Regions from separate parts of the Kitasatospora sp. MMS16-BH015 genome, predicted to be linked through region 1. Evidence: predicted binding sites of a transcription regulator. Region 1 holds the regulator's gene; the other holds the start of a gene.
The links. The regulator HspR, encoded in region 1, represses chaperone genes until heat shock. The targets are predictions, from matches to a motif close to TTGAGNNNNNNNNNCTCAA.
Positions count from the first base shown of each region.

Region 2: the regulator HspR is predicted to act here: its motif matches at 2,110-2,128, upstream of lon (endopeptidase La).

Region 1 is NZ_CP025394.1:4,267,849-4,272,226, forward strand. It holds gene dnaK (molecular chaperone DnaK) at 1-248, shown strand, start outside; gene grpE (nucleotide exchange factor GrpE) at 245-847, shown strand; gene dnaJ (molecular chaperone DnaJ) at 940-2,085, shown strand; gene CFP65_RS18485 (heat shock protein transcriptional repressor HspR) at 2,105-2,608, shown strand; gene CFP65_RS18490 (helix-turn-helix domain-containing protein) at 2,806-3,819, shown strand; gene CFP65_RS39020 (hypothetical protein) at 3,875-4,066, opposite strand.
Region 2 is NZ_CP025394.1:5,739,149-5,743,526, forward strand. It holds gene CFP65_RS24835 (response regulator transcription factor) at 1-691, opposite strand, end outside; gene CFP65_RS24840 (rhomboid-like protein) at 1,140-1,892, shown strand; gene lon (endopeptidase La) at 2,151-4,378, shown strand, end outside.

The DNA.
Region 1 (4,378 bases):
CCGACGTCAAGACCGAGGTCGAGACGTCGATCACCGAGCTCAAGGAGGCCCTGAAGGGCGAGGACATCGCGGCCATCCGCGAGGCGACCGAGAAGGTCTCCACCACCGCCCAGAAGCTCGGCGCGGCCCTCTACGCCAACGCCGACGCGGCCGCCCCCGCCGGTGACTCCGCCGAGGCCAAGGCCGAGGACGACGTGGTCGACGCCGAGATCGTCGACGACGAGAAGCCGAAGGGTGACAAGGCATGACGGAGAAGCCGCAGGGCGACAAGCCCGGCGACGACTCCGCCGAGGAGGCCGTCCTGAAGGCCGCCGAGGAGGCGGTCTCGGGCGGCGCCGCGGAGGAGCTCGCCGCAGCGCAGCGCGAGGTCACCGAGCGCACGGCCGACCTGCAGCGGCTCCAGGCCGAGTACCAGAACTACCGCAAGCGGGTCGAGCGCGACCGGCTGACGGTGCGCGAGATCGCGGTCTCCAACATCCTGGAGGCCCTGATCCCGGTGCTGGACGACATCGGCCGGGCCCGTGAGCACGGCGAGGTCACCGGTGGCTTCAAGTCCGTCTCCGACAACCTGGAGACGGTGGTCGCCAAGCTGGGCCTGCAGCAGTTCGGCAAGGAGGGCGAGCCCTTCGACCCGACGCTGCACGAGGCGCTGATGCACAGCTACTCCTCGGACGTCACCGAGGACACCTGTGTCCAGATCCTCCAGCCGGGCTACCGGATCGGCGAGCGGGTCATCCGCCCGGCGATGGTGGCCGTGGCCGAGCCCCAGCCGGGCGCCGCGTCCTCGGACGCGGAGAAGCCCGCCAAGCCCTCGGGCGACAAGGCTGACGGCTCCGCCGAAAGCTGACAGTCTGTGCGCTGCGGAGTCGTACGTCGTCAGGTACGACGGACGGCTCCGCAGCGGCATATCGAAATGCACTTCGGGAGGTTGTGGCAGGCATGAGTGCCAAGGACTACGTGGAGAAGGACTACTACAAGGTCCTGGGTGTGCCGAAGGACGCCACCACCGCCGAGATCAAGAAGACGTACCGGAAGCTGGCCCGCGAGTTCCACCCGGACGCCAACAAGGGTGACGCCAAGGCGGAGGACCGCTTCAAGGACATCTCCGAGGCGTACGACGTGCTCTCGGACGACAAGCGCCGCAAGGAGTACGACGAGGCCCGCAGCCTGTTCGGCTCCGGGGGCTTCCGCTCCGGCGGGCCCGGCGGCGGCGCCTCCTTCGACTTCGGCGACCTCTTCTCCGGCTCCGCCCAGGGCGGCAGCGGCGGTATCGGCGACGTGTTCGGCGGCCTGTTCAACCGCGGCGGCCGACAGGCCCAGCCGCGCCGGGGCGCGGACGTGGAGACCGAGGTCACCCTCTCCTTCGAGGAGGCCGTGGACGGCGCCACCGTGCCGCTGCGGATGACCAGCCAGGCCCCCTGCAAGGTCTGCGCCGGCACCGGCGCCAAGGCCGGCACCACCCCCCGGGTCTGCCCCACCTGCGTGGGCGCGGGCACCGTGAGCCGGGGCCAGGGCGCCTTCGCGCTCTCCGAGCCCTGCCGCGACTGCAAGGGCCGCGGCATGCTGGTCGACGACCCGTGCACCGAGTGCCACGGCAGCGGCCGGGCCTCCTCGGCCCGCACCATGCAGGTCCGCATCCCGGCCGGCGTCCAGGCCGACCAGCGCATCCGGCTCAAGGGCAAGGGCGCCCAGGGCGAGCGCGGCGGGCAGCCGGGCGACCTCTACGTCACCGTGCACGTCGACCCCCACCCGGTCTTCGGCCGCAAGGGCGACAACCTGACGGTCACCGTGCCGGTGTCCTTCCCCGAAGCCGCTCTGGGCGGCACCATCGAGGTGCCCACCCTGGCCGGCCCGTCGGTCAAGCTCCGCCTCCCGGCGGGCAGCGCCAACGGACTCACCCTCCGCGCCCGGGGCAAGGGCGCCACCCGCAAGGACGGCACCCGCGGCGACCTGCTGGTCACCGTGGAGGTCGCGGTCCCGAAGAGCGTCGAGGGCGACGCCCTGACGGCCCTGGAGCAGTATCGCGAGGCCACCGCCTCGGACGACCCACGAGCCGACCTCTTCCGGGCGGCGGAGGGAGCGTGACCAGATGATGCGTGATCCCATGAACAGCCAGGAACCGATCGGTCCGGGCCCCGGCCTCGGCGAGGGCCTGCCCGGCGGCACCCGCCGCGCCTCGGCGCCCCGGGTCACCTACCAGCTCACCGAAGAGACGCCCGTCTACGTCATCTCGGTGGCCGCCGAGCTCTCCGGCCTGCACCCCCAGACCCTCCGCCAGTACGACCGCCTCGGCCTGGTCTGCCCCGACCGCACGGCCGGCCGCGGCCGCCGCTACTCGGCCCGCGACATCCAGCAGCTGCGGGAGGTCCAGCGCCTCTCCCAGGACGAGGGCATCAACCTGGCCGGCATCAAGCGCATCATCGAGCTCGAGAACCAGGTGGCCGCCCTCCAGTCCCGGATCACCGAACTGGCCGCCACCCTCGACGCCACCGCCAGCTCCCTCCAGCAGCGCGAGGCCGCCGTCCACGCCTCCTACCGCCGCGACCTCGTCCCCTACCAGTCCGTCCAGCAGTCCAGCGCCCTGGTCGTCTGGCGGCCGAAGCGCTGAGCGGTGCGTCGCCCATGCCGCCGATACCCTTCGAACAGGGGGTGTCGGCGGCTCGGCTTTGGGTGAGAGAGTGCGACCCAGTCGTGATGACTGCGGCAAATTCAATACTCACGGTCGCCCATCGGCAGTGCCCCCATATGATCCCCGTTGGGCGCACAACACCCGTCCATCCGATCAGCCGACGGCAAGGAGCCCAGATGACTGAGACGGACGAGCCCGGGCTCACCACCGGCGGTTTGGGAGTTCTCTCCACCGAGGCCAGGGAGCTCTACCGATCGGTCATGAGAGCCCACGGTCGGCTCCGTCCGGCGGACACCGACGAGGCCGTGCGCGGCTGCCTGCACGAGCTGACGGATATCGGCCTGCTCGTGCCGGACACCGACAATCCCGACGTGCTGGTCGCCATAGATCCGGAGCAGCTGTCCGTCCGTCTCAGCACCACCTGGCAGCGCAAGGCGCTGGACCTGCTCAACCGGGCCGTGTCGCTGCCCGCCGAGCTCCAGGAGCTCGCCGAGTCCTTCCGGGTGCCGGAGCAGACCGGGGGCACGATCGAGTATGTCCGAGGCAAAGTGCTGATCAACCAGCGTCTCGGCCAGCTGGTCAGCAGTTGCATGGAGGAAATGCTGGCCGCCCAACCCGGCGGGCCGCGTCCCCCTGAGGCACTGGCCGGCGTGATCGACCGGGATCTCGAAATGCTGCGCCGCGGCGCCGACATCCGGACGATCTACCACCCGAGCACCCGGTACCACCCGCCGACCCGGGACTACGTTGCCGCGATAGCCGAACACGGCGGTCAAGTACGGACACTCGACGAGCCCTACACGCGACTTATCGTGATCGACCGTCGAACTGCCGTGATTCCGGTGGCCGAGGATCTAAACTTGGCCGCGTTCATTCACGATCAGGCCGTCATAAGCTACCTTGTGGAAGAGGTATTCGAGCGGAACTGGAGTCGGGGGTTGGACTTTGACGGAACACGGACAGTTCCGCCACAAGTCGTTTCCCGCCTGCGTCAGACGATCATCGATCTCCTGCTGAAGGGGATCAACCACCGCGTTATCGCCCGACGCCTGGGCATCAGTGAGCGCACCTTGGCCCGCCATATCGCTGAGATGCGCGAGGAGTACCACGTGGAGTCGCTCTTCCAGCTGGGCTACGTCCTGGCCAGGACCAACCCCGAAGTCGTCGAGTCGACCGAAGCCTTCGGGTGACATCGTTCGCCCGGACGCCCCGTTCGCCCGGGTGGGAGCAGCAGGAACAGGCGGCTCAGGTCCAGGCCGAGTCCAGCGGGGACACCGTGGGCAGGGCCTTCGCCATCGACTGATCGGCCGAGACGACCGTCGTGGCTCGCGTCCAGGCGCTGTCTGCAGCGTGTGCCAGATTGCTGCTGGTCAACATCGCTGCACCCAGGGCAAGTGGCACGGCGACGAAGCGAACAAAACGGCGCATGCGAGACATTGCGACCAAATCCTTCCTCGGGGTTATGCCTCACCAAAAAATGAAGCCTCGAACATTAGCTCAGATCATGCCTCACAGACAGGGTCACTGTCACTGCGTCCGCTTTCTGCAAGGTGCGTCATCTCGCTGCCAGGCAGCCAGATGCCACCATGTGTCAGTGGACGTACCGGCTCCGGCCGTTGGACGATCAGCAGGTCTCACCGGGAACAACCCGCCGTCTCCCCGGTGCTGATGCGGTCCCCCGTCAGTCAGCGACAGCTCGCCCGAGGAACACCACCGAACCGGCACAGCACGGTGCCGGCCGAGCGGATC
Region 2 (4,378 bases), 1.5 Mb from region 1:
CCGTGCGGATCCAGCTCGCGCCGATCTTCCGGCGCAGCGCCTTCACGTGGCTGTCGACCGTGCGGGTGCCCGAGGCGTCCGTCCAGTCCCAGACCTCCGCGAGCAGCTGCTCACGGGTGAGCACCGCGCGCGGCTGCGCCGCCAGGCAGGCCAGCAGGTCGAACTCGGTGGGCGTCAGGTGCACGTCGCCCGAGCCGAGCCGGACCCGGCGCTGCACATGGTCGATCTCCAGCTCGCCGAAGCGCAAGCTGCCGAGCGCCGGCGTGCGGGCCGCCTGCTGGGCGCGCTCCACGCGGCGCAGCAGCACGTTGACCCGGGCCGCGAGCTCGCGCATCGAGAACGGCTTGGTCATGTAGTCGTCCGCACCGACCCCGAGGCCGACCAGTAGGTCCGTCTCGTCGTCCCGCGCGGTCAGCATCAGGACGGGCACCGGGCGCTGCGCCTGGATCCGGCGGCACACCTCCAGGCCGTCGAAGCCGGGCAGCATCACGTCGAGCACGACGAGGTCCGGCTGCCAGGTGTGGAAGCCGTCCACCGCGCCGGGCCCGTCGTGGGCCACGGCGACCTTGAACCCCTCCGCGCCCAGCCGGGCCGCGATCGACTCGGCGATCGTGGGTTCGTCCTCGACGACGAGCACGCGTCGTTGTGTGCTCACCGCGCCGTTGCTGGTGTCCTGCTGAATGTCTGTCACGGTCACGCCACCGCCCCCAGGGCTACGGGCCGGCTGCCTGTGGGGACAGCGGGCTCCGCTCGTAGTCGTCTTGTTCCGTCGTGGGCTGTGCCCCGCCAGCGAGCGTACGGACACCGCTGGTGTCCTGGCAGGTCAACCGGACATTTCCGGCCCGGGCGGCGGGTGCCGGACCTGGTCGGGACGGGGCACGGGGCGATACCTTACCCGGCAAAAATATCGCCCGTAACGGTGCGTATGCCGCTGATGGGATGGCACACTCCTCAGCAGCGGGGCTACTGGTCCGTAAACAGAGGGCGGCTCCGGGCCGCGGTGAGGGCCGGGGCGCCGGCTCTTCAAGCGATCTTCACAGCGCATCCTCAGCCGGCTCTCAGAAGTGCCACGTACCGTGGGCACGACAAGTTGCTGGCAGCGAAGTCCGGGGGGCGGAACAGCTGGGAGTGGAGGCGACATGTCACAGGCGCAGAGCGAGACCGCGCGGCCCCGTGAGTCGGGGCCGCTCGCCGAGACGCTGGTGCCTTACGGCGGCCTCCGCTACGGGCTCCGGTACGGCGTGCTCGGTCGGGTGATCGGCGTCGTGCCGACGCCCAGGCGCAACCGCTTCGCGCTCGGTTACCTCCTCGTGCTGCTCGGGACGACCCTCTTCGCCCGCTGCGCCGACCCCGACCTGGTGCACCGCCTCCAGGCCATCTCCAGCACCGACGGCCACAACCTGCTGCACCGCCCGATCGTCTCGCTGCTCTGCAGCGGCCTCTGGGTGGCCGGCCCGCTCTGGATGCCCTACCTCTGGGCCTTCGCCCTCACCGTCGCCCCGCTCGAACGCCGGGTCGGCGCCTGGCGGGCCGCCGCGGTCTTCGCGGCCGGCCACGTGATCGCCACCCTCATCTCCCAGGCCGTGGTCGCCATCGCCGTGGCCACCGGCAGCATGGGCGACGCCGCCCTGGACTCCCTGGACATCGGCGTCAGCTACGGCGTGCTCGCCAGCCTCGGCGCACTCGCCGGCCTGCTCCGGCCGGGCGGGCGGGTCGTCGCCCTCGGCGTGGCCGCCGTGATGATCGGCCACCAGCTGGCCGACGGCACCGACCTGGTGACGGGCGTCGGGCACCCGGTGGCGCTCCTGGTCGGGGTGGGGCTCTGGCGCTGGCTCCGGGGCGGACCCCGGGCCCCGTGGAGGCTCCGGCGTCTGGTCCTTGCTGGGGCGTGATCTTAAGTTGGGGGCGCGGGGAACGGCGCGGCCGACCCTGCACTCTGCTGCTGTCTTACCGGGATGCCCACTTGCACTATCCGTTGACGGTGCAGGTGGGCATCTCTGCGATCTTCACGGCGCGCTCCTTCCGCTTCGCGCAGTTCCCCGCGCCCCTGGGGGATTGTTGTTCTCTCAGAGTGAACAGTGGGGCGGGAACAATCCGGGATCGCCAAACCTTAGTCAGGTCAACTCAACTTCGCTGACTGGGGAGAGATCATGGCATCGACGTCCACTCCGCTCACTCTGCCTGTGCTGCCGCTCGACGACGAGGTCGTGCTCCCCGGCATGGTCGTGCCGCTGGATCTGAAGGACACCGAGGTGCGGGCCGCCGTGGAGGCCGCCCGGGCCGGGGCCCAGGGCGGGAAGCCGCTGGTGCTGCTGGTGCCCCGGCTGGACGGCTCGTACGCGGCGGTCGGCACCTTGGCCTCCGTCGAGCAGGTCGGGCGGCTGGCCGACGGGGAGCCGGCCGCGCTGGTGCGGGCGGTGCGAAGGGTGCGGATCGGCGCCGGTACCACGGGGCCGGGGGCCGCGCTCTGGGTGGAGACCAGTGCGTTCCGAGAGTCCGACGCCGGGCTGCCGGTGGCCGGGCGGGCCGCCGAGCTGGTGAAGGAGTACAAGGCGCTGACCACGCAGTGGCTGCGCAAGCGCGGTGCCTGGCAGGTGGTCGACCGGGTGGCCCAGATCGAGGGCATCGGCGAGTTGGCCGACCAGATCGGGTACGCGCCGTTCGCCACCGCCGAGCAGAAGCTCAAGGTGCTGCTGGAGGCCGACCAGGTGGCCCGCCTGGAGTTCGCGCTGGGCCTGCTGCGCGACCACCTCGCCGAGGAGGAGGTCAACGACACCATCCGCAAGGACGTGGAGGAGGGCGTCGCCAAGCAGCAGAAGGAGTTCCTGCTCCGCCGCCAGCTGGAGGCCGTCCGCAAGGAGCTGGCCGAGCTGAACGGCGAGGCCGTCGACGAGGAGGGCGACTACCGGGCCCGGGTCGAGGCCGCCGACCTGCCCGAGAAGGTGCGGGAGGCCGCGCTCAAGGAGGTCGACAAGCTGGAGCGCTCCTCCGACCAGTCGCCGGAGGGCTCCTGGATCCGCACCTGGCTGGACACCGTCCTGGAGCTGCCCTGGAACGAGCGCAGCGAGCACGCGTACGACATCCAGGGCGCGCGGGCGGTGCTGGACGCCGACCATGCGGGCCTGGGCGACGTGAAGGACCGGATCGTCGAGTACCTGGCCGTGCGCAAGCGCCGGGCCGACCAGGGGCTCGGGCTGGTCGGCGGGCGTGGATCAGAAGGGGCGGCGCGTAGCGCCTCGGTTGAGGGTGGTGGTGGGCGACGGGCGGGCGGCGCGGTGCTGGCGCTGGTCGGGCCGCCCGGGGTGGGCAAGACCTCGCTGGGTGAGTCGGTCGCCCGGGCGATGGGGCGTGACTTCGTCCGGGTCGCGCTCGGCGGCGTGCGGGACGAGGCCGAGATCCGGGGCCACCGCCGCACCTACGTCGGCGCGCTGCCGGGCCGCATCGTGCGGGCGATCAAGGAGGCCGGCTCGATGAACCCGGTCGTGCTGCTCGACGAGATCGACAAGGTCGGCTCCGACTACCGGGGCGACCCGGCGGCGGCGCTGCTCGAGGTGCTCGACCCGGCGCAGAACCACACCTTCCGCGACCACTACCTGGAGGTCGAGCTCGACCTCTCCGACGTGGTCTTCCTGGCCACCGCCAACGTGCTGGAGGCCATCCCCGAGGCGCTGCTCGACCGGATGGAGCTGGTGCGCCTCGACGGCTACACCGAGGACGAGAAGGTGGTCATCGCCCGTGACCACCTGCTGCCCCGGCAGCTGGAGCGGGCCGGGCTGAAGCCCGAGGAGATCACCGTCGAGGAGGCGGCGCTCCGGCTGCTCGCGGGGGAGTACACCCGCGAGGCGGGCGTCCGCAACCTGGAGCGCTCGGTGGCCCGCATCCTGCGGAAGATCGCTGCGCAGAGCGAGCTGGGCGAGCGCGAGCTGCCCACCACCGTCGGCGCGGCCGACCTGCGCGGCCTGATCGGGCGTCCGCACCACACCCCCGAGTCCGCCCAGGAGCCGGCCGAGCGGCGCACCGCGGTGCCGGGCGTGGCCACCGGCCTGGCCGTCACCGGCGCGGGCGGCGACGTCCTCTACATCGAGGCCTCGCTGGCCGACGCCGAGACCGGCGGCACCGGCCTGACCCTGACCGGTCAGCTGGGCGACGTGATGAAGGAGTCCGCGCACATCGCGCTCTCCTACCTGCGTTCGCGCGGCGCCGAGCTGGAGCTGCCGGTCACCGGCCTGCGGGAGCGCGGCATCCACCTGCACGTGCCGGCCGGTGCCGTCCCCAAGGACGGCCCGAGCGCCGGCATCACCATGACCACGGCGCTGGCCTCCCTGCTCTCCGGCCGCCGCGTCCGCCCCGAGGTGGCCATGACCGGTGAGGTCTCGCT